DNA from 2 places in the Streptomyces sp. NPDC058674 genome. Region 1 is predicted to be linked to the other one. Evidence: riboswitches for the same ligand, from Rfam matches in the RefSeq annotation. Region 1 holds a riboswitch; the other holds the start of a gene.
The links. Region 1 has a riboswitch for S-adenosylmethionine ahead of ACFWU6_RS21585 (aminotransferase class V-fold PLP-dependent enzyme). Riboswitches for the same ligand answer to the same signal wherever they lie in the genome.
Positions count from the first base shown of each region.

Region 1 (10,643 bases):
GGCCATGGCGGTTCCCGCGAACTTGGCGCGCCGGGTCGGGGTGAAGCGGGCGTACTGGCGCAGCTGCGCCGGGAGGTCCGCGACCGTCAGCCCGCCGAAGGCGTCCGACACGATCGCGACGACCCGGCGCCGCACGCCTTCCGGCAGCGGGCGGTCGAGGACCTCGGCGGCGTCGCCGGCCGCGTCGGCCGGCTCAGCGCCGCTTGCTGGCTCCACAATCCGTCACCCCTACCGTGATCTACCTGTGGGCGGGACTCCGTCAGGAGTCCGCGCCCGGCCTGTCCACGAGCTCGATCTGGTCCACCGCGTTGCACCAGCGGCAGCGGACCGACTCGATGGTCTCATTGACCACCTCGCGCTCCTCGACCTTGGGCTCCCCGGCGAGGTCCAAGTGGACGTACTCCACGACCTTCGACGAGCGGGTGACGTCGAAGCGCGTGAGGTTGCCGCACAGGGTGCAGCGCCACCGGGTGGTGTCGGTCGGCAGGGGAACCGTCATCAGGCCGCTCTCTCCTTCGTAGCTGTTTCAATTAAAGCGGTCCGCGCGGCCGTCTGCGTCGACCGCCGGACCGCAGCTCGTAACCCTACGGCCTGCCACCGCCTCAGGCGGGGCTCGTTGCGTCATGCTCTGTCACATGATCGTAAGGTGGCGGGCCGTACGCGAGGCAGCCCGGGGACCGGTGGTCACCCACGCGCTGATCGCCGGCTGCGGTGTGGTGTTCGTCCTGAGCCCGGCCTCGGGGCTGAACCCGTCCTACGGGACGGGTGAGGAGCTGCTGACGGCCGGGACGGCGTACTTCCAGCGCTGGGGCGTGGTCCCGGACGAGCTCTTCACGGGCACCCCGCGCGCCTGGCTGACCCCGCTGACCGCACTGTTCGTCCACGGCAGCTGGCTGCACCTGCTGGGGAACATGCTCTTCCTCCACGTCTTCGGCGCGATGGCGGAGGAGCGGATGGGACGAGGGCCGTTCCTCGCCTTCTACGTCTGCTCCGGCTACACGGCCCTCGCGGCCTACGCGGCGGCCAACGCCCACTCCGCGCAGACGCTGATCGGCGCGTCCGGGGCCATCTCGGCGGTGCTGGGCGCCTTCCTCTACCTGCTGCCGTGGGCCCGGGTGACGAGCCTGTTCCCGTTCCTCTTCTTCCTGCCCCTGCGGTTCCCGGCGTGGATCGTGCTGGTGTTCTGGTTCGCCCTCCAGTGGGTGGCGGCGAGCCGGGCGGGCAGCGGCCCCGGGGTCGCCTATCTGGCCCATCTGGTGGGCTTCTCGCTGGGCTTCCTCTACGCGTGGGTGCGGTATCGGGGTGCGACTAGAGTGAGGCGACCAGCGACGGCCACCGAGGGAGACAGCCAGCCGTGATCACCGCGATCGTGCTCATCAAGACCAGCGTGGACCGCATCCCCGAGATCGCCGAGTCCATCGCCGCGCTGGACAGCGTCAGCGAGGTCTACTCCGTCACCGGTACGTACGACCTGATCGCGCTGGTCCGCGTGGCGCGCCACGAGAACCTGGCGGACATCATCCCCGGCCGCATCAGCAAGATCCCGGGCGTCGAGGCGACGGACACGCACGTGGCGTTCCGCACGTACTCCCAGCACGACCTGGAAGCGGCCTTCGCCATCGGCCTCGACGCGTAACGCCTCCGGCGCGGTGCGGCGCCGCTCGGCCGGGCCCGTACCCGGGCGGCGGCGGGCGGGCCGGCCCGGTGGGGAGCGGGGTCCCGCCGGGACGTCTCCTCGGCTCGCGCACGGAGGGAGTGCTTCGACGGCACGGGCCGGTTGCGCGCTCGTCCTGCGGGGACGCCCCGGCACGCCCCCACTCCCCACCGGTCCGGCCGGCGCCGTGTGACCGGAGGGCGGCTGCGGGGTGGGGACACTCCGGAGGGTCCCCGCAGGACGAGCGCGCAACCGGGCTTCACCGTCGAAGCACTCCCTCGGTGCGCGAGCCGAGGAGACCCTCCGGAGGGGCACCGCCCCGCAGCCGCCCTCCCGTCACACCGACCCCCGCCGCCGCCCTCCCGTCACGCCGACCCCCGCCGCCCGGCGCCGGTGCGCTCCCGTGCAGCCGGCCGGTCAGACGGCCGGGACGCAGCGGCCCTCTTCCGTGCGGTACTGCCACTTCGCGCCGTCCGCGACCAGTTCCCCCACCGCCCGCACGAAGCGCTCCACGTGCTCGTCCGGGGTGCCGGCCCCGAAGCTGACCCGGATGGCGTTCAGCGAGCGCTCCCCCGGCGCCGCCTCGGGCGCACCGCACTCGCCCGGCTCCTGCGGCTCGCTGCCCAGCAGCGTGCGGACCAGCGGGTGGGCGCAGAAGAGGCCGTCCCGCACGCCGATCCCGTACTCCGCCGACAGTGCGGCGGCGAAGTGCGAGCTGTTCCAGCCGTCCACCACGAAGGAGATGACGCCGACGCGCGGGGCGTCGTCGCCGAAGAGGGACAGCACGCGGACCGCGGGGACCTCGGCCAGGCCCTCGCGCACCGCGGCGATGAGGCGCCGCTCCCGGGCGACGAGGCTGTCGAAGCCCGCCTCGGTCAGGGCGCGGCAGGCGGAGGCGATGGAGTAGACGCCGATGACGTTCGGGGACCCGGCCTCGTGACGGGCGGCCGTGGTGTGCCACTCGACATCCACGCCGCCGTCCTCCCGGCGAGCCACCTTGCGGGAGGCCCCGCCGCCGGCGAGGTACGGCTCGGCCTCCTGGAGCCAGTCCGCGCGGCCGGCGAGCACGCCCGAGCCGAAGGGGGCGTAGAGCTTGTGGCCGGAGAAGGCGACCCAGTCCACGTCCAGCTCCTGCACGGAGACGGGGTGGTGGGGGGCCAGCTGGGCGGCGTCCAGGACGATCCGCGCACCGTGCGCGTGCGCGGCGGCGGCCAGCTCCTTCACCGGCCACAGCTCACCGGTGACGTTGGAGGCACCGGTGACGCAGACCAGCGCCGGGCCGTGGCCCTCCCCGGTCGGCGCAGTGCGGTCGGCCAGGGCCCGCTCCAGCGTGGCGACGGCCTCGGCGGGGGTGCGGGGCGCGTTGAGGTAGGTGACGCGGGCGTCCACCCACGGGAGCAGCGAGGCGTGGTGCTCGGTCTCGAAGACGAAGACCTGGCAGCCGGCGGGGAGCGCCGCGGCCAGCAGGTTGAGCGAATCGGTGGTGGAGCGGGTGAAGACGACCTGGTCGTCGGCGCGGCAGTCGAGGAACCGGGCCACGGTGGCGCGGCTCTGCTCGAAGAGGTCGGTCGAGAGCTGGGAGAGGTAGCCCGCCCCGCGGTGGACGCTGCCGTAGTACGGGGCGTAGGCGGCCACGTCGTCCCAGACCCGCTGGAGGGCGGGGGCGCTGGCCGCGTAGTCGAGGGCCGCGTAGGTGACCTCGCCGCCGGTGACGAGCGGGACGGTGACGTCCCGGCCGAGGACCGCGAGCGGCTCGGCACAGGCGGGGTCCACGGCGGTGGCGGCGACGGCGGTGGCGGCGTTCAGGGATGCGGACATGGCGGTATCTCCCGGCAGGCAGGGGTGAATGGCTTCGGTGTGCCCGTACGGGGGTGCGGCTCGGCGGCCGACCGGGTACGGGAAGGTCCTCGGAGTGGACGGGGGTACGCGGAGGCGACCCTGTTCCGAGGGTTGAAGAAGGGGCGGATTCGCCCTATCGCATTCGCTTGCTCACGGAAAACGCTCCTCGAGAGACCAGGACCCCTGGTGTCGAGGGATCCGCGCTTGCCGTAGACCTCGCTGCCTACGACCTGGTCATCACCCGGGGCACCCCGCCACGGAAGGAGGGTTGCCGGACAGCAAGCCGGGGCCTAAACGCTGTCACTCGTGACCTGGTCAGCATCCTGCCACATGATCCCCCGCGCGCAAGACCCCGGTCCGCATGGTGGACCGGGGTCTTGGCGCGAAACGACCGGCGGGGTTCAGGCGTTGCTGGCCGCCACCCACCGCTCCAGGGCCGCCAGGGCCGCACCCGAGTCGACGGCCTGCGCCGCGCGGGCGATGCCGGCCCGGAGCTGGTCCTCCAGGCTGTCCTTGCCCGGGTCCAGGGCCACCAGGGCGGCCGCCGAGTTCAACAGGACGGCGTCGCGCACCGGGCCCGTCTCGCCGCCCAGCAGGCGGCGGGCGACGTCCGCGTTGTACGAGGCGTCCGCGCCGCGCAGAGCGGAGACGTCCACCAGCGGGATGCCCACGTCGCGGGGGTCGAAGGGCTGCTCCGCGACCTTGCCGTCCCGGACCCACCAGACGCGCGAGGTCGCGGTGGTGGTCAGCTCGTCGAGGCCGTCGTCGCCGCGGAAGACCAGCGCCGAGGAGCCGCGGTCCGCGAGGACGCCCGCCACGATGGGGGCCACCCGGGGGTCGGCGACGCCGGTCGCCTGGGCGCGGACCCGGGCCGGGTTGGTCAGCGGGCCGAGGAAGTTGAACAGGGTCCGGATGCCCAGCTCCCTGCGGGCTCCGGCCACGTGCCGCAGCGCGGGGTGGAACTTCACGGCGAAGCAGAAGGTGATGCCGGCCTCCTCGGCGACCTCGGCCACGCGGGCCGGGGTCAGGTCGAGGTTGACGCCGAGCTTCTCCAGGACGTCGGAGGCGCCGCTGGCGGAGGAGGCGGCCCTGTTGCCGTGCTTGACGACCTTGGCGCCCGTACCGGCCACGACGATCGCCGACATCGTCGAGATGTTCACCGTCTTGGCCCCGTCGCCGCCGGTGCCGACGATGTCCACCGTCCGGCCCGGCACCTCGATCAGGTTGGCGTGCTCGTACATGGTGCGCACGAGCCCGCTGATCTCCTCGACCGTCTCCCCCTTGGCGCGCATCGCGACGACGAAGCCGGCGATCTGGGCGTCGGTGGCCTCCCCGCGCATGATCCGGTCCATGGCCCAGGCGGTGTCGTCGGCGCCGAGGTCGCGGCCGGTCAGCAGGGCGTCGAGGACGCCCGGCCAGCTACGGGCCGCCACGCTGTCGCCGCCTGCCGGGCTTACAACGTCCATGGTCCGCTCCTGCTGCTGGTGGGCGCCCCCGCTTCCGCCGCCCACGTCGAATGGGAAGGGCTTCAGCCTATCCAGCCCCGGGGACGGCAAAGAGCCCCGTCCAGACACTGGACGGGGCTCTCGCCGTGGTGACACCAGGACTGACCGAAACCGGTCCTTCGAGCTGTGGTGCGGTACTGCGGGGGATCAGTGGTGGCCGTGGCCGCTCTGGATCTCCTTGTACTCCTCCACCGTGGGCTTCGGAATCTGGTTGTCCTCGGCGTAGTACCCCTGGCTGAGCTTGACGCGCAGCTTCTCCAGGGCACCCACCTTGCGCTCGACACCGTTCTCGTCGACCGTCGGGCCGATCTCGGCCGGCTTGTACTGCGTGTGCGAGGTGAGCTTGTGCAGCTGACCCTGCGGGAGCGGCTCGTGGATCTCGACGAACTCACCGTGCGGGAGCCGCTTGATGATGCCGGTCTCGCGACCGTGCAGCACCTTGTCGCGGTCGCGGCGCTGGAGGCCGAGGCAGATCCGCTTGGTGATCACGAAGGCGATGACCGGGCCGACGAAGAAGCCGATCCGCGCGAACCAGGTGATCGAGTTGATCGACAGGTGGAAGTACTGCGCGAACATGTCGTTTCCACCGGCGATCAGCAGGATCACGTACCACGTGAGCCAGGCGACACCGAAGGCCGTACGGGTCGGGACGTTGCGCGGGCGGTCCAGGATGTGGTGCTCGCGCGTGTCCTTGGTGACCCAGGACTCGATGAACGGGTACACCGCGATCGCGGCCAGCACCAGCGGGAAGATCACCAGCGGGATGAACACGCCCAGGACGAGCGTGTGGCCCCACAGGTTGACCTCCCAGCCCGGCATGGCTCGGATCAGGCCCTCGGAGAAGCCCATGTACCAGTCGGGCTGCGCGCCGGTGGACACGTGGTCCGGACGGTACGGGCCGAGCGCCCAGATCGGGTTGATCGACGCGATGCCGGAGATGGCCGCGATCACACCGAAGACCAGGAAGAAGAAGCCTCCGGCCTTCGCCATGTAGACGGGCAGCAGCGGCATGCCGACGACGTTGTTGTTCGTCCTGCCGGGGCCCGCGAACTGGGTGTGCTTGTGGTAGAAGACCAGGATCAGGTGGGCCACCAGCAGGCCCATCATGATGCCGGGCAGCAGCAGGATGTGCACCGAGTAGAAGCGCGCGACGAAGTCGCCGCCCGGGAACTCCCCGCCGAACAGGAACATCGACAGGTACGTGCCGACGACCGGGACGGACAGGATGGCGCCCTGCATGAAGCGGACACCGGTACCCGACAGCAGGTCGTCCGGCAGCGAGTAGCCGGTGAACCCGGTGAACATGCCGAGGACCAGCAGCAGGAAGCCGAAGACCCAGTTCACCTCGCGCGGCTTGCGGAACGCGCCGGTGAAGAACACGCGCATCATGTGCACGAGCATCGCCGCGACGAAGATCAGCGCGGCCCAGTGGTGGATCTGGCGGATCAGCAGGCCGCCGCGGACGTCGAAGCTGATGTCCAGCGTCGAGGCGAAGGCCTCGGACATCAGGACGCCCTGCATCGGCACGTACGAGCCGTGGTACTCGACTTCGTTCATGCTCGGGTGGAAGAACAGCGTCAGGTACACACCCGTGAGGATGATGATGATGAAGCTGTAGAGGCAGATCTCACCCAGCATGAAGGACCAGTGGTCCGGGAAGATCTTGCGCATGTTGGCCTTGGCGAGGCCGTAGATGCCCAGGCGGCCGTCCGCCCAGTCGGCCACGCGCTCGCCGGCCGGCGCTTTGCGCCCCGGCTTGCCCGCCGCGCCCGCGGCTGATGAATTCGTAGTGGCAGTGCTCATCCGCGCTCCCAGAATGCAGGCCCGACGGGCTCTTCGAAGTCGCCGAGCGCTTCGAGGAAGCCTTCGTCATTCACGCCGATCCGCAGCTGCGGAAGCGCGTGACCGGCCGGGCCGAAGATGACTCGGGCGCCGTCGGAGAGGTCGAAGGTGGACTGGTGGCACGGGCAGAGCACGTGGTGCGTCTGCTGCTCGTACAGGCTGATCGGGCAGCCGACGTGGGTGCAGATCTTGGAGTAGGCCACGATCCCGTCGTGGGACCACTCCAGCTCCTGCTTGTCCTTGATGTCGTCCGGCTGGATGCGGACGATCATCAGGGCGGCCTTGGCGATCTGCGTCTGGAAGTCGTGCGCGTGCTCGTCCAGGCCTTCCGGCCGGGCGAACGTCAGCGAACCGACCAGGACGTCCTCGGGACGCAGCGGCTCGTCCGTGTTGTCGTTGATCAGCAGCTTGCCCTTGGCCCAGATGGTCTTGCGCAGCTTGTCCTCGGGCAGGGGCCCCAGGTCGCGCATGATCACGAGGGCGGAGAGCGGCAGCATGGCCAGCGCGCCCAGCATCGTGTTGCGGATCAGGGGGCGGCGACCGATCGCGGACTCGCGCGCGCCGTCGGCGAAGTCCTGCAGGACCTGCGCCTTGACCTCCGGCGGGGCGGCGATCTCGTGGCGCTCGGCGGCGACCTCGACGTCGGACATCAGGGTGCGGGCCCAGTGGACCGCGCCCGCGCCGATGCAGAAGAGCGCCGTGCCCAGCGTCATGCCCAGCGAGAAGTTGAGCGCGCTCACCTTCCCGATGGGGAAGATGTAGACGATCTTGTCCACCGGGAAGATCACGTAGGACGCGATGAAGCCGATCGTGGCCAGCATCGACAGCGTGAACAGCATCGCGACGGTGCGCTCGGAGCGCTTCGCCGCCCGCTCGTCGATGTCCTGGATACGGGGCTTGTGGACCGGAAGGCCCGGGTCGGCGAACGGGTCGTCCGCGACCGCGACGCCACCGTGGTGCGCGTCGCCCTGCTCACTCGGCAGGTGCTTGACTTCGGGAATCTCTTGGCTACTCATGACTTCTTGGCCTTAGCGGTGTGGGCCGCGACCCAGACGGCGACAGCGATCAGCGCACCCAGACCGAAGATCCAGCCGAACAGACCCTCGGAGACGGGGCCGAGGCCACCGAGCTTGAGCCCTCCGGGGTTGGTCGACTTGTCACCGTTCACGTTCTGGAGGTACGCGATGATGTCCTTCTTCTGCTTCTCCGGCATGGTGCTGTCCGGGAAGGAGGGCATGTTCTGCGGGCCGGTGAGCATGGCCTCGTAGATGTGCTTCGGCGAGACGTCCTCGAGGTTCGGGGCGTACTTGCCGTTCGTCAGTGCGCCGCCCTCGCCGGTGAAGTTGTGGCACTGCGCGCAGTTGTTGCGGAACAGCACACCACCGTTGGCGATGTCGGCACCGGCCGGGTCGTACTGCTTCTCGGTCGGCGTGATCGGGCCGGCGCCGAGCGAGGAGATGTACGCGGCCAGCTGGTCGATCTGTGCCTGCGTGTAGATCGCGGGCTTCTTCGGCACCTGGGCGCCGGGCTGCTGGGCGGGCATGCGGCCCGTGCTCACCTGGAAGTCGACTGCCGCGGAGCCGACGCCAACCAGGCTCGGGCCGTCAGAGGAACCCTGACCGCCGGTTCCGTGGCAGCTTGCGCAGCCGACGGCGTAGAGCTTCTTGCCCTCCTCGATGGCGAGGGACTGGGCGGTTTCATCGGCCTGCGCCTTGCCCGCGGGGGCGAAGGCGGCGTACAGCCCCCCGGTGGCCGCCAGCGCGAAGAGTAGAACGACGACCGCCGCCAGCGGATGGCGTCGTCGTGCGGAGAGCTTTTTCACGGATTACCCCGGTGTCAGGATCTTCTGCGTCGGTGTGTCTGGATGGAGTGCCGGGTCGGGCCCGGTGACGTGATCGCTACTTGATCAGGTAGATCGTGGCGAAGAGGCCGATCCAGACGACATCGACGAAGTGCCAGTAGTAGGACACGACGATGGCCGACGTGGCCTGTTCGTGGGTGAACCTCTTGGCCGCGTACGTCCGGCCGAGGACCAGCAGGAAGGCGATGAGGCCGCCCGTCACGTGCAGACCGTGGAAGCCCGTGGTCAGGTAGAAGACCGAGCCGTACGGACCGGACGAGAGGCTCATGCCCTCGTGCTTGACCAGCTCGGTGTACTCGAACACCTGGCCGCCAATGAAGATCGCACCCATGACGAACGTGATGATGAACCACGACCGGAGCTTCTTCACGTCACCGCGCTCGGCTGCGAATACGCCGAGCTGGCAGGTGAGCGAGGAGAGCACCAGGATCGTCGTGTTCGTCGCCGAGAAGGGCAGATTCAAGGCCGAAGCCTGCTCTGTCCAGTACTCGGCACCCGTCACTGATCTCAGGGTGAAGTACATCGCGAAGAGGGCCGCGAAGAACATCAGCTCGGAACTCAACCAGATGATGGTTCCCACGCTGACGAGGTTCGGCCGGTTGACCGTCGGGTGCGCGTGCCCGGTATCTACTGTCGTTGCTGTCGCCACGACCGACATTATGTCGGTCGCTTATCCCGCCCTCACCCCGGGGGGTGCCGTTCGGAGTGTCCGGGGCGTGTGCAGGGCCCGAACGGCCCATCAGATCGCCCCCCGCGCGTCAGTGGCGAGCCTGTCCGAACCGATGTTGACAGCGCATCGGGAGGAGTAGCATCCCGCGCAACATCAACGTCATTCACGGGACACGTGGAGGAACGAAATGCGGGCGACTGCGCGGGTTCTGGTCTACAGCGACGACTCGGGCACCCGGGAGCAGGTGCGGCTGGCGGCCGGGCGCAGGCCCGCCGCCGACCTGCCGCCGGTGGAGTTCCTGGAGTGCGCGACGCTGCCCGCGGTCCTGTCCGCGCTGGACGCGGGCGGGATCGACGTCTGCGTGCTGGACGGCGAGGCGGCCCCGGCCGGGGGCATGGGCGTGTGCCGGCAGATCAAGGACGAGATCTTCCGGTGCCCCCCGGTGCTGCTGCTCATGGGGCGTCCCCAGGACGCCTGGCTGGCCACCTGGAGCCGCGCGGACGCGGCGGTGACCCTTCCGGTGGACCCGGTGGCGTTCGCGGACGCCCTGGCGGCCCTCCTGCGGGCCCGACTGGCCTCGTCCGCCGCCTGACCTCCGCGCCGGTCCGCGCCGTCCCCCGTACGGCTGACGTGCCCGCGGGTGGCGCAGGTGCCGTCCCCGGTCGGGGACGGCACGCGGCGGCGCTCCCCGGACCGGGTCCGGGGGCGGGCCGGGACGCGGTCAGACGGTGGGCCGCAGGCGGGTCTGGTCGATCGTGCTGCGGCCCTCCTGGGTGCCCTTGAGGAGGGCGCTGCCCTGGCGCCAGTCCTTCCAGTCCATGTTCCAGTCGCCGAAGCCGTTGCCGAAGATGTCCATGTCGTCGCCGATGCTGTTGACGACCTGGACGATGTCGCCCTCGTTGATGTTCTCGTAGAACCAGGCGGCGTTACCGGTGCTCATGCCGGTGCAGCCGTGGCTGACGTTCGCGTAGCCGTGGGAGCCGACGGACCACGGCGCGGCGTGGACGTATTCACCGCTCCAGGTGACGCGCGTGGCGTAGTAGACGGGCAGGTTGTAGTACTCGCTGCCGCCGATGCCCACGGTGTCGCCGCGCATCTGGACGAAGTACTGCTTGCCGAGGACCACCTTCACGCCGTTGCGCGTGGAGAAGCCGGGCTTCCCCGTGGTCACCGGAATGGTGTTGATCACTTCTCCGTTGCGCTTGAACGTGAGGTAGTGCGAGGAGGCGTCGGTGGTGACCTCCACCCGGTCGCCGATCTCCAGCTTCAGCG
Region 1 covers NZ_JBHXSC010000042.1:46,416-57,058, reverse strand. Annotated here, with positions in the region: gene ACFWU6_RS21605 (NYN domain-containing protein) at 1-219, opposite strand, end outside; gene ACFWU6_RS21600 (hypothetical protein) at 260-499, opposite strand; gene ACFWU6_RS21595 (rhomboid family intramembrane serine protease) at 636-1,358, shown strand; gene ACFWU6_RS21590 (Lrp/AsnC family transcriptional regulator) at 1,355-1,636, shown strand; gene ACFWU6_RS21585 (aminotransferase class V-fold PLP-dependent enzyme) at 2,072-3,472, opposite strand; SAM riboswitch class IV at 3,689-3,805, opposite strand; gene trpD (anthranilate phosphoribosyltransferase) at 3,895-4,959, opposite strand; gene ACFWU6_RS21575 (cytochrome bc complex cytochrome b subunit) at 5,146-6,801, opposite strand; gene ACFWU6_RS21570 (Rieske 2Fe-2S domain-containing protein) at 6,798-7,856, opposite strand; gene ACFWU6_RS21565 (c-type cytochrome) at 7,853-8,662, opposite strand; gene ACFWU6_RS21560 (heme-copper oxidase subunit III) at 8,739-9,359, opposite strand; gene ACFWU6_RS21555 (hypothetical protein) at 9,559-9,963, shown strand; gene ACFWU6_RS21550 (Ig-like domain-containing protein) at 10,093-10,643, opposite strand, start outside.

Region 2 (10,643 bases), on a different contig from region 1:
ACACCCGCAGCTGCGACACCTCGTAGGACATCTCCGTCGCTCCCGGATCGGGCGCCGGGTGGTACCTCCCAGCCGAGACCGAGAGGTTGACGATGAGGTACGCGTGCCAGTTGCGGCCCACGCCCCGGCCGTCGCTGAAGACCCGGGCGCCGTTCACCCACCAGACGACCGAGCTCCGGCCGAACTCGACCTTCAGGTCGACCCAGCCGCCCGGCCGCACCGACGGGTCGCGGTGGTAGCGGTGGCCCTGGCGGACGTGGTTGGACAGCTCCAGCAGGTCCGGGTTGTCGGGGTGGTACTCGAAGACGTCGATCTCCTGGCCGCCGTCCCGCCAGGTCCAGATGGCGGGCCAGGCGCCCTTCTCGGTCGGCAGTTTCACCCGGGCTTCCAGCACGTCGCCGGTGCGTGCCTGGAAGCCCCCGTCGCTGCCCTCGGTGGTGAGGAGCCCGGCGTCCCAGTTGCCGTCGGGACGCAGCGTCGCGCGGAAGACCCCGCCACGGCTGTAGGCGGGATCGGCGACGAGGTGGTCGAGCTTGTTGTCGTTCGGGTTGACCGGGCCGCCGCCGGGATACGCCCAGGAGCGGCCGGCGACCCACTGGGAGGTGGAGGCGAAGTCGGCGGTGAAGACGGGAGTGCGGCGCGGCGCGAACACGGGCACGCCTCCACCGCCGTCGGGAACGAGGCGGCTTGTCAGGCGCCGCAGCCATCCGAGCGTGTCCGAGAGCATGACTGTGATCTGCCCGCCGGGAACCGGACCAACCGCCGGTTCTCGCTGAGAGTAATCGCACGAACGCGTTCAGCCATCGACGGCGTGCGCCGCGCGCACGAAGGCGCGGATCAGCTCGGGGGACTTCACCCCGCGCTCCCCCTCCACCCCGCTGGAGACGTCCACGCCCCACGCGCCCGTGGTCTCGACGGCCTCCCGGACGTTCGCCGGGGTCAGACCGCCCGCCAGCAGCCACCGGCCGGCCGGCGCGGTGAACTCGGCGGAGCCCCAATTCCACGGCTTGCCGGAGCCCGGGTCCGGCGCGTCGATCAGCAGCAGGTCCTCGCCGTACTCCCCGCACCGCCGGACGTGCTCCGCGGTGGCCCGCAGCAGCGTCCGGCCCTCGGCCGCGAGCGCGGCGAAGTCCTCGGGGCCCTCCTCGCCGTGCAGCTGGACGCCCCGCACGCCGCTCTCCTCGGTGAAGCGGCGGATCTCGGCGACCGACTGCCCCCGGAACACCCCGACGGTCAGCACCCGGGGCGGCACCTGCGCCGCGAGGGCGCGCGCGGTCGCGGCGTCGACCGTACGCGGGCTGCCCGGGGCGAAGACGAACCCGACGGCGCCGGCCCCCGCGGCCACGGCCGCCTCGACGTCGCGCGCGTTCTTGAGGCCGCAGATCTTGACGAAGGGTGTGCTGCTCTCGCTCATCCCCCGAGTCAACCAAACCCGCCCGCCCCACGGCACTCCGTCCCGAGGATCAGGCACGGCCCCGGCCCCGGCGCTAGCCTGATCCGAGACACGGGCCCCGGCCCGGTACAGCACGCACGCCATGCGGAGGACCACCGTGACCGAGCGGGCCACACCCATGGAATCCGCGCTGTCGGCGCCCGCGACATTCGAGTGCCTCCTGCGCACCGTCGAGGAGATGAACACACCGGACGGATTCAAGGCCGAGCTCATCCGGGGAAAGATCGTCGTGTCACCGTGGCCCGATCCGCACTGCTACCGACGCATGCGGGCGCTTCGCGAGCAGCTCCGCAACCATGCTCCGGACGGGCACATCGTGGAAAGCGCGCCCTTCCTCTTCCAATCCCGGCGGCGGCCCGCGCCTACGGACCCGGTCTCTTCGTCGCCGACGCAGCGGCCTTCGAAGCGGACGGCCGCCATGCAGACGGGGCGGCCCTGTCCCTGGTCGGGGAGTTCACCTCCGTCTCCGCGCAGGACGCGGGCTGGACCGACAAGCTCGACGTCTACGGCCTGCTCGTCCCCGTCTACCTGGTCGTCGACATGCAGGGCTCGGAGATCACCTGCTTCTCGGACCCCTCCCCGCACGGCTACCGCTCCCGTACGACGGTGTCCTTCGGCGAGCCCCTGCACGTACCGGAACCGTTCGGCTGCGTCATCGATTCGTCCGGGTTCTGACCGACCCGGGGGCTCCGGAAACCCGTTCGTGGCGGCGCGGCGGCGGGCCGCAGAATGGGCCCATGAACGACAACGGGGTGGAGATCGCCACAGGCGGCGCGGACGCCGAGCTCGACGCGCGGCTGAACAAGGAGCTCGACGCGTTCAACCAGGCGGCGACGACGGGACACGAGCAGTCCGAGTTCACCGTCCGGGTCACCGACGCGGACGGCGCGCTCGTCGCCGGGCTCAGCGGCTGGAGCTGGGGCGACCGGGCGGGCATCGCAATGACCTGGGTCCGTGAGGACAGCCGCGGCGACGGCTGGGGCGGCAGGCTGCTGGCCGCCGCCGAGGACGAGGCCCGCCGGCGCGGCTGCGCGACCGTCCTCGTCTCGTCGTTCACCTTCCAGGCCCCGGCCTTCTACGCCCGTCACGGCTACGCGGAGACGGCCCGCGTCCCCGGCTTCCCGGGCGGCCACGAGGACGTGTACTTCCTCAAGCAGCTCTGACCGGGCCGCCACGGTCCCGGCCCTGCGGCCGGAGAAACGCCCGAGGGCGGCACCCCCGTGGGGGTGCCGCCCTCGTTCGAGAACAGCCGATCAGCCGGGGCCGATCAGAAGTCCATGTCACCACCCGGCATGCCGCCGCCCGCGGGGGCACCGGCCTTCTCGGGCTTGTCGGCGATGACGGCCTCGGTCGTCAGGAACAGCGCGGCGATCGACGCGGCGTTCTGCAGCGCGGAGCGCGTGACCTTCGCCGGGTCGATGATGCCCTCGGCGATGAGGTCGACGTACTCGCCGGTGGCCGCGTTCAGACCCCAGCCCGGGGTCAGGTTGCGGACCTTCTCCACGACGACGCCACCCTCGAGGCCGGCGTTGACGGCGATCTGCTTCAGCGGGGCCTCGAGGGCGAGCTTGACGGCGGCAGCGCCGGTCGCCTCGTCACCCGTGAGCTCCAGCTTCTCGAAGACCGCGGAGGCCTGCAGCAGGGCGACGCCGCCACCGGCGACGATGCCCTCCTCGACGGCGGCCTTCGCGTTGCGAACGGCGTCCTCGATGCGGTGCTTGCGCTCCTTGAGCTCAACCTCGGTCGCGGCACCGGCCTTGATGACGGCCACGCCGCCGGCCAGCTTCGCGAGGCGCTCCTGGAGCTTCTCGCGGTCGTAGTCCGAGTCGGAGTTCTCGATCTCGGCGCGGATCTGGTTAACGCGACCGGCGACCTGGTCGCTGTCGCCGGCACCGTCGACGATGGTGGTCTCGTCCTTGGTGATGACGACCTTGCGGGCGCGGCCCAGCAGGTCGAGACCGGCGTTCTCCAGCTTGAGGCCGACCTCCTCGGAGATGACGGTGCCGCCCGTGAGGATGGCGATGTCACCGAGCATGGCCTTGCGGCGGTCGCCGAAGCCCGGGGCCTTGACGGCGACGGACTTGAAGGTGCCGCGGATCTTGTTGACGACCAGGGTCGACAGGGCCTCGCCCTCGACGTCCTCGGCGATGATCAGCAGCGGCTTGCCGGACTGCATGACCTTCTCCAGGAGCGGCAGCAGGTCCTTGACCGAGCCGATCTTGGAGTTGACGATCAGGACGTACGGGTCGTCGAGGGACGACTCCATGCGCTCCATGTCGGTGGCGAAGTACGCCGAGATGTAGCCCTTGTCGAAGCGCATGCCCTCGGTGAGCTCGAGCTCCAGACCGAAGGTCTGGGACTCCTCGACCGTGATGACGCCTTCCTTGCCGACCTTGTCCATCGCCTCGGCGATGAGCTCGCCGATCTGGGTGTCGGCGGCGGAGATGGAGGCCGTGGAGGCGATCTGCTCCTTGGTCTCGACGTCCTTGGCCTGGGCCAGCAGGGCGGCGGAGACGGCCTCGACGGCCTTCTCGATGCCACGCTTGAGGGCCATCGGGTTGGCGCCGGCGGCTACGTTGCGCAGGCCCTCGCGGACGAGCGCCTGGGCGAGCACGGTCGCGGTGGTCGTACCGTCGCCGGCGACGTCGTCCGTCTTCTTGGCGACTTCCTTGACCAGCTCGGCGCCGATCTTCTCGTACGGGTCCTCGAGCTCGATCTCCTTGGCGATGGAGACGCCGTCGTTGGTGATCGTGGGCGCGCCCCACTTCTTCTCAAGGACGACGTTGCGACCCTTGGGGCCAAGGGTGACCTTGACGGCGTCGGCGAGCTGGTTCATCCCACGCTCGAGACCGCGCCGGGCCTCCTCGTTGAACGCAATGATCTTGGCCATCTGAAGTGGTCCTCCCGGACAGCGGTGGATTGCTCCGGACCGCGCCCGCGCCCGCGACGGACGGCCTGCGTGCCCGGCGGTTCCTTCCCGCCGGACCCTGCGGGCCTCACCGACCCGGTCCTCGTTTCAGTAGCACTCTCCACTGGAGAGTGCTAACGCCAATGATTAGCACTCGACCCCCTCGAGTGCAAGCGGCTTCGACCAAGACCCGGCCAACGGTCAGTCGCCGCACGGGTCGCGCGGGCCCGGCGCACGAGGGGCCCACACCCCGTGTCCGGGATGTGGGCCCCTCGTGGTGCCTGGTGCGTACGCGTCGGTGGTCGATCGCGCTCGGACTAGCCGACCGCCAGCTTGACCATGTCGGCCTGCGGCCCCTTCTGGCCCTGCGAGATCTCGAACTCGACCCGCTGACCCTCTTCAAGGGTGCGGTAACCGTCCATCTGGATGGCGCTGTAGTGGACGAACACATCCGCGCCACCGTCGACCGCGATGAAGCCGTAGCCCTTCTCCGCGTTGAACCACTTGACGGTGCCCTGAGCCATGCCTAACTCCCCTATTACTGGCCCTTGCGCAGGAACGCACTTCGCGATCCCGGGTCAGAACTTGCGTCGGAACGCGTCGACCGAGGCTGAATGTATCCGCGCCGGTGCTGTCTGCAACAGGTCAATCCGACGAGAATTCAGGACACCCGAAAAGATTGAAAAAGAGTGAAAATTTGACATATTCCAGGGCAACTCGGGCCCGGCATATCTCGCCAAAGCCTCATACGGCACGTGCACATTGACCCGATGTCGACCCTGACGCGGCCCGTTCATATGCGGCGGGCAAGAACAGCGGAGGGGACTTCCCCAACCTTACCGCGCCCAATCAAGCAGAATTGCCCCCTCCGCTTATGAGCGGAGGGGGCAATTTCGGTTTTCGCGTGTCACCTACAGGTGATCAGCAGCCGCCCGCGACGGCCGGGATGATCGAGACGCCGGCGCCGTCCGGGGTCACGGCCTCCAGACCGCCCTCGAAGCGCACGTCGTCGTCGTTGACGTACACGTTGACGAAGCGGCGCAGCTTGCCCTGGTCGTCCAGGACGCGCGCGGCGATGCCCGGGTGGCTCTTCTCCAGCGACTCGATGACCTCGGCCAGGTTCGCGCCCTCGGCGGGGACCTCGGCCTTGCCGCCGGTGTAGGTGCGCAGGATGGTGGGGATGCGGACGTTGACGCTCATGGCGCTACTGCCTTTCCGGGGTACGGGGGAGGGTCACGCCAGGTTGGCGGCGCGGAACGCGTCCAGGCTCGGGCGGATGGTGGCGGTCTGCCCGCTGTCCGCGGCCACCGCCTCCAGCGTCTTGAGGCCGTCGCCGGTGTTCAGGATGACCGTGGTCAGCGCCGGGTCGAGCCGGCCGTCCTCCACGAGCTTCTTCGTGACGCCGACGGTCACGCCGCCCGCCGTCTCGGCGAAGATGCCCTCGGTCTGCGCCAGGATCTTGATGGCCTCGACGACCTGCTCGTCGTTGACGTCCTCGACGAAGCCGCCGGTGCGCCGCGCGATGTCCAGGACGTAGGGGCCGTCCGCCGGGTTGCCGATGGCCAGCGACTTGGCGATGGTGTTCGGCTTCTGCGGGCGGACCACCTCGTGGCCGGCCTTGAAGGCGGTCGAGACCGGGGAGCAGCCCTCGGCCTGGGCGCCGAAGATCTTGTACGGCCTGTCCTCGACGAGACCGAGCTTGATCAGCTCCTGCAGGCCCTTGTCGATCTTCGTCAGCTGGGAGCCGGACGCGATCGGGATCACGATCTGGTCGGGCAGCCGCCAGCCGAGCTGCTCGCAGATCTCGTACGCGAGGGTCTTGGAGCCCTCGCCGTAGTACGGGCGCAGGTTGACGTTGACGAAGCCCCAGCCCTCGCCCAGCGGGTCGCCGATGAGCTCGGAGCAGAAGCGGTTGACGTCGTCGTAGTTGCCCTCGATGCCGACGAGGTCGCCGCCGTAGACACCGGCCATGACGACCTTGCCCTGCTCCAGGTCGTGCGGGATGAACACGCAGGAGCGGAAACCGGCCCGGGCGGCCGCGGCGCCGACGGCGCCGGCCAGGTTGCCGGTGGAGGAGCAGGAGAGGGTGGTGAAGCCGAAGGCGCGGGCCGCCTCGACGGCGATGGCCACGACGCGGTCCTTGAAGGAGTGCGTCGGGTTGCCGGAGTCGTCCTTGACGTAGAGCTTGCCGGTGAAGCCGAGCTCCTTGGCCAGGTTGGCGGCGTCCACGAGCTTGGTGAAGCCCGGGTTCAGGCTGGGCTTGGAGGCCACGTCCGCGGGGACGGGCAGCAGCGGCGCGTAGCGCCAGATGTTGTCGGGACCGGCCTCGATCGCGGCGCGCAGGGCCTCGGGGTCGCCGGTGGGGAGGTCGTAGGCGACTTCCAGCGGTCCGAAGCACTCGGCACACGCGAAGACGGGTCCGAGGTCGAACCGGGTGCCGCACTCGCGACAGGAGAGGCCGGTGGCAGGTCCGAGATCAACAGAGGTGGCGACAGTCTGTGCAGCCATGATGGCGAGGCCCTTTCTCCTCATCTTCCCCATGGCGCACTTCGCCATGAGACGGAATTGGCACCTTCCCTAGCCGGGGACCTCGCGGGGTGTGCGCAGAACGCATCGCGAGAACCGACTGGAGGGTTGCCGGGGCTTCAACGGGCCGTGTCCCTCTGCCCCTCTGGATGAGCGGTATGGCACCGGGCCGCGCGCTCCATGGCACGTCCGGGCGTTTGTCGGCGAGCACCCCCGGCATGCGGTGGTGCTTCGCGTTGTTCAAGACTGTAACCGAAGGTCCGTGTGGTTGAGACAGCCGTCCGAACCGCGAGATGGATCACTTTTCGGCCCATACCGCCGAGTAACCAGGGAGTGCTGAACGTGCTGGAAGAGGTGGAGCGCTGGCTGGCCGACCGCTCCTGGGCCGCCGCCGACCGACCGCTCGCCCGGCTCCTGGACCTGAAGCGGGCGACGGGCACCACGGTCAGCGTGGTGCTGCCCGCGCTCGACGAGGAGCCGACGGTCGGCGCCATCGTCGAGGTGATCCGGCGCGACCTGATCGAGGGGCTCCCGGTACCCCTGGTGGACGAGCTCGTCGTGATCGACTCCGGCTCCGCGGACCGGACCGCGGAGGTGGCCGCGAAGGCCGGCGCCCGGGTGGTGCACCGCGACGAGATCCTGCCGCGCCTCCCGGCGCTGCCCGGCAAGGGCGAGGTGCTGTGGCGTTCGCTGCTGGCCACGAGCGGGGACGTCGTCTGCTTCGTCGACGCCGACCTGCGGGACTTCTCGGCCTCCTTCGTCTCCGGCATCGTGGGACCGCTGCTGACCGAGCCGGACGTGCAGTTCGTCAAGGCGATGTACGACCGCCCGCTGGGCGACGCCCCCGGCCAGGGCGGCCGGGTCACCGAGCTCGTCGCCCGCCCCCTGCTCAACCTCCACTGGCCGCAGCTGGCCGGCTTCGTCCAGCCGCTGGGCGGCGAGTACGCCGTCCGCCGCTCGCTGCTGGAGCGGCTGCCCTTCCCCGTCGGGTACGGCGTCGAGCTCGGCCTGCTCGTGGACGCCCTGCACACGGTCGGGCTGGACGCGCTGGCCCAGGTGGACGTGGGCGTACGGCTCCACCGCCACCAGGACGGGCAGGCGCTCGGCCGGATGGCCGCGGCGATCTACCGCACGGCGCAGCTGCGGCTCTCGCGCGGGCACCTCGTACGGCCGGAGCTGACGCAGTTCGAGCGGGGCCCGCAGGGTTTCGTGGCGCGCACCCACGCGGTGGACACCGAGGAGCGGCCGCCGATGCGGGAGGTCGAGGAGTACGCGGTGCGCCGCGTGGCGTGACGAATCGGACGGTTTGAGGGGGCCCGGGCCCGGCTAGGTTGGCGGCATGGCTTCTCAGGTGCTCGTCGCAGCGAACCGCGGACCCCTTTCCTACGCCCTCTCCGACGACGGCGGGCTCAGCGCCCGGCGCGGCGGGGGCGGCCTCGTCTCCGGCCTCTCCGCGGCCCTCGCGGAGCAGCCGGACACGGTGTGGATCTGCGCGGCCCTGTCGGACGCGGACCGGGAGGCGGTGCGCCGGGGCGTCTCGGAGCCCGGCGTCCGGATGCTGGACATCGATCCCGCGGTGTACGACGACGCGTACAACGGCATCGCCAACTCCGTCCTGTGGTTCACCCACCACCACCTCTACGAGATCCCGCGCGAGCCCGTCTTCGACGCGCGGTTCCACGCACAGTGGGCCTCCTACACCGCCTACAACCGCGCCTTCGCGCAGGCCCTCGCGCAGGAGGCGGCGCCGGGCGCCCGCGTCCTGGTGCAGGACTACCACCTGGCGCTGGTGCCGGGGCAGCTGCGGGAGCTGCGGCCGGACCTGCGGATCGCGCACTTCACGCACACGCCGTGGGCCTCGCCCGAATTCCTGCGGATGCTGCCCGACGCCATCCGCGAGGAGCTGGTGTGGGGAATGCTCGGGGCGGACGTCCTGGGCTTCCACACCGAGGGCTGGGCGGCGAACTTCGTCGCGGGAGCGGACGTCGACTCCCCCGCGGGGGCCGCGACGGCGACCCCGGCCCGCGGGGGCCGCCCGGCCGTGGTGGCGCACCGCAGGACGCCCGCGGACGGCGGCGGGCCGGGGCCGACGCGGGAGACCACGGTGACGGCCTTCCCGCTGGGGGTGGACGCCGAGGACCTGCGGGCGCTCGCCCACCGGCCCGAGGTCGACGCGAAGCTGGAGCAGCTGCGGACGGAGGTCGGGGACCGCAAGGCGATCGTCCGGGTGGACCGCACCGAGCTGTCGAAGAACATCCTGCGGGGCCTGCTGGCCTACCGCGAGCTGCTGACGGTCCACCCCGAGTGGCGGGGCCGGGTGGTGCACCTGGCCTCCGCGTACCCGTCCCGGCAGGACCTGGCGGTGTACCGGGAGTACACCGCGTCGGTGGCGGAGCTGGCGGCGGAGGTCAACGCGGAGTTCGGCACGCAGGACTGGCAGCCGGTGCTGGTGTCGGTCAAGGACGACTTCACGCGCTCGCTGGCGGCGTACCGGCTGGCGGACGTGGCCCTGGTCAACCCGGTGCGGGACGGGATGAACCTGGTCGCGAAGGAGATCCCGGTGGTGTCGGAGGCGGGCTGCGCACTGGTCCTGTCGACGGGCGCGGGGGCGTACGAGGAGCTCCACGAGCACGCGGTGACGGTGAATCCGTACGACGTCACGCAGACGGCGCAGGCCCTGCACCAGGCGCTGTCGATGCCGGACGCGGAGCGGGCGGAGCGCACGAAGCGGCTGGCGGCGGCGGCCACGGCGCTGCCTCCGGCGCAGTGGTTCACCGCCCAGCTGGACGCGCTGTCCGCTCCCGGCCGCGCCTGAGACGCCCGGCCCCACCCGGCCCTGCGCCCGCGGGAGACCCCGCCGGCGCAGGGCCGGGCCGGTCAGGTGCGCAGGGCTCGGGCCAGGGTGGCGAGCAGGGCCACGACCTGCTCGGGGCCCGCCAGGACGATGTCGGCCCGCGAGGCCAGCTCCGGGACCTCCGCCGAGCCGCTGCACACCAGCAGCCCCGGCCGCCCCTCGGCCCTGCGCTTCTCGACGGCCGCGTAGGCGGCCAGGTCCCCCAGGTCGTCGCCGGCGTACAGCACCGCCTCGGCGTCCGTCTCCTCCAGGAACTCCGTCAGCGCAACGCCCTTGTCGATGCCCGGGGGCCGCAGCTCCAGCACGGCCCGGCCCGGTTCCACCATCAGCCCGTGCCGTGCGGCCAGGGCCGCCAGCGGCTCCCGCAGGGCCTCGAAGGCCGCCGAGGGGTCGGCCGCGCGCCGGGTGTGGACCGCCAGGGCCCGGCCCTTCTCCTCGATCCACGTGCCCCGCCAGGCCCCGATCGAGTCGAGGAAGCCGGGCAGCTCCGCCCGGACCGCCGCCACCCCGGGATGCTCGGCGGGGGCGTGGACGATGCCGGTGACGGCGTCCCACCGCTCGGCTCCGTAGTGGCCGAGGACGACCAGGTGCTCCAGCCCCGGAACCCCGGCGAAACCGCCGTAGCGCACGGCCACGCCCGCCGGGCGGCCGGTGACCACGGCCACGGAGGCGACTTCGGGGGCCAGCGCGGCCAGGGCGGGCACGGCGCCGGGATGGGCGCGGGCCTGGTCGGGGTCGGGGACGATGTCGGCGAGGGTGCCGTCGAAGTCCAGGGCGACCACCGACCGGCGGGGGGCGCGGAGCAGGGCTTCGAGTCCTTCGCGCCCGGCTGCGGTGTCGGGTATCGGGAGGTCGTGCGGATGGGTCCCCATACGGTCGACCCTAACGGGCCCGCCGGGTGA
Region 2 covers NZ_JBHXSC010000012.1:101,134-111,776, forward strand. Annotated here, with positions in the region: gene ACFWU6_RS09485 (beta-glucanase) at 1-727, opposite strand, end outside; gene ACFWU6_RS09490 (phosphoribosylanthranilate isomerase) at 797-1,414, opposite strand; gene ACFWU6_RS09495 (Uma2 family endonuclease) at 1,691-2,128, shown strand; gene ACFWU6_RS09500 (GNAT family N-acetyltransferase) at 2,191-2,616, shown strand; gene groL (chaperonin GroEL) at 2,721-4,343, opposite strand; gene ACFWU6_RS09510 (cold-shock protein) at 4,679-4,885, opposite strand; gene ACFWU6_RS09515 (MoaD/ThiS family protein) at 5,283-5,561, opposite strand; gene thrC (threonine synthase) at 5,595-6,869, opposite strand; SAM riboswitch class I at 6,887-7,043, opposite strand; gene ACFWU6_RS09525 (glucosyl-3-phosphoglycerate synthase) at 7,230-8,180, shown strand; gene ACFWU6_RS09530 (trehalose-6-phosphate synthase) at 8,227-9,702, shown strand; gene otsB (trehalose-phosphatase) at 9,765-10,613, opposite strand.
Region 2: linked by a shared signal. The riboswitch ahead of thrC (threonine synthase) and the one ahead of ACFWU6_RS21585 (aminotransferase class V-fold PLP-dependent enzyme) in region 1 are both predicted to bind S-adenosylmethionine.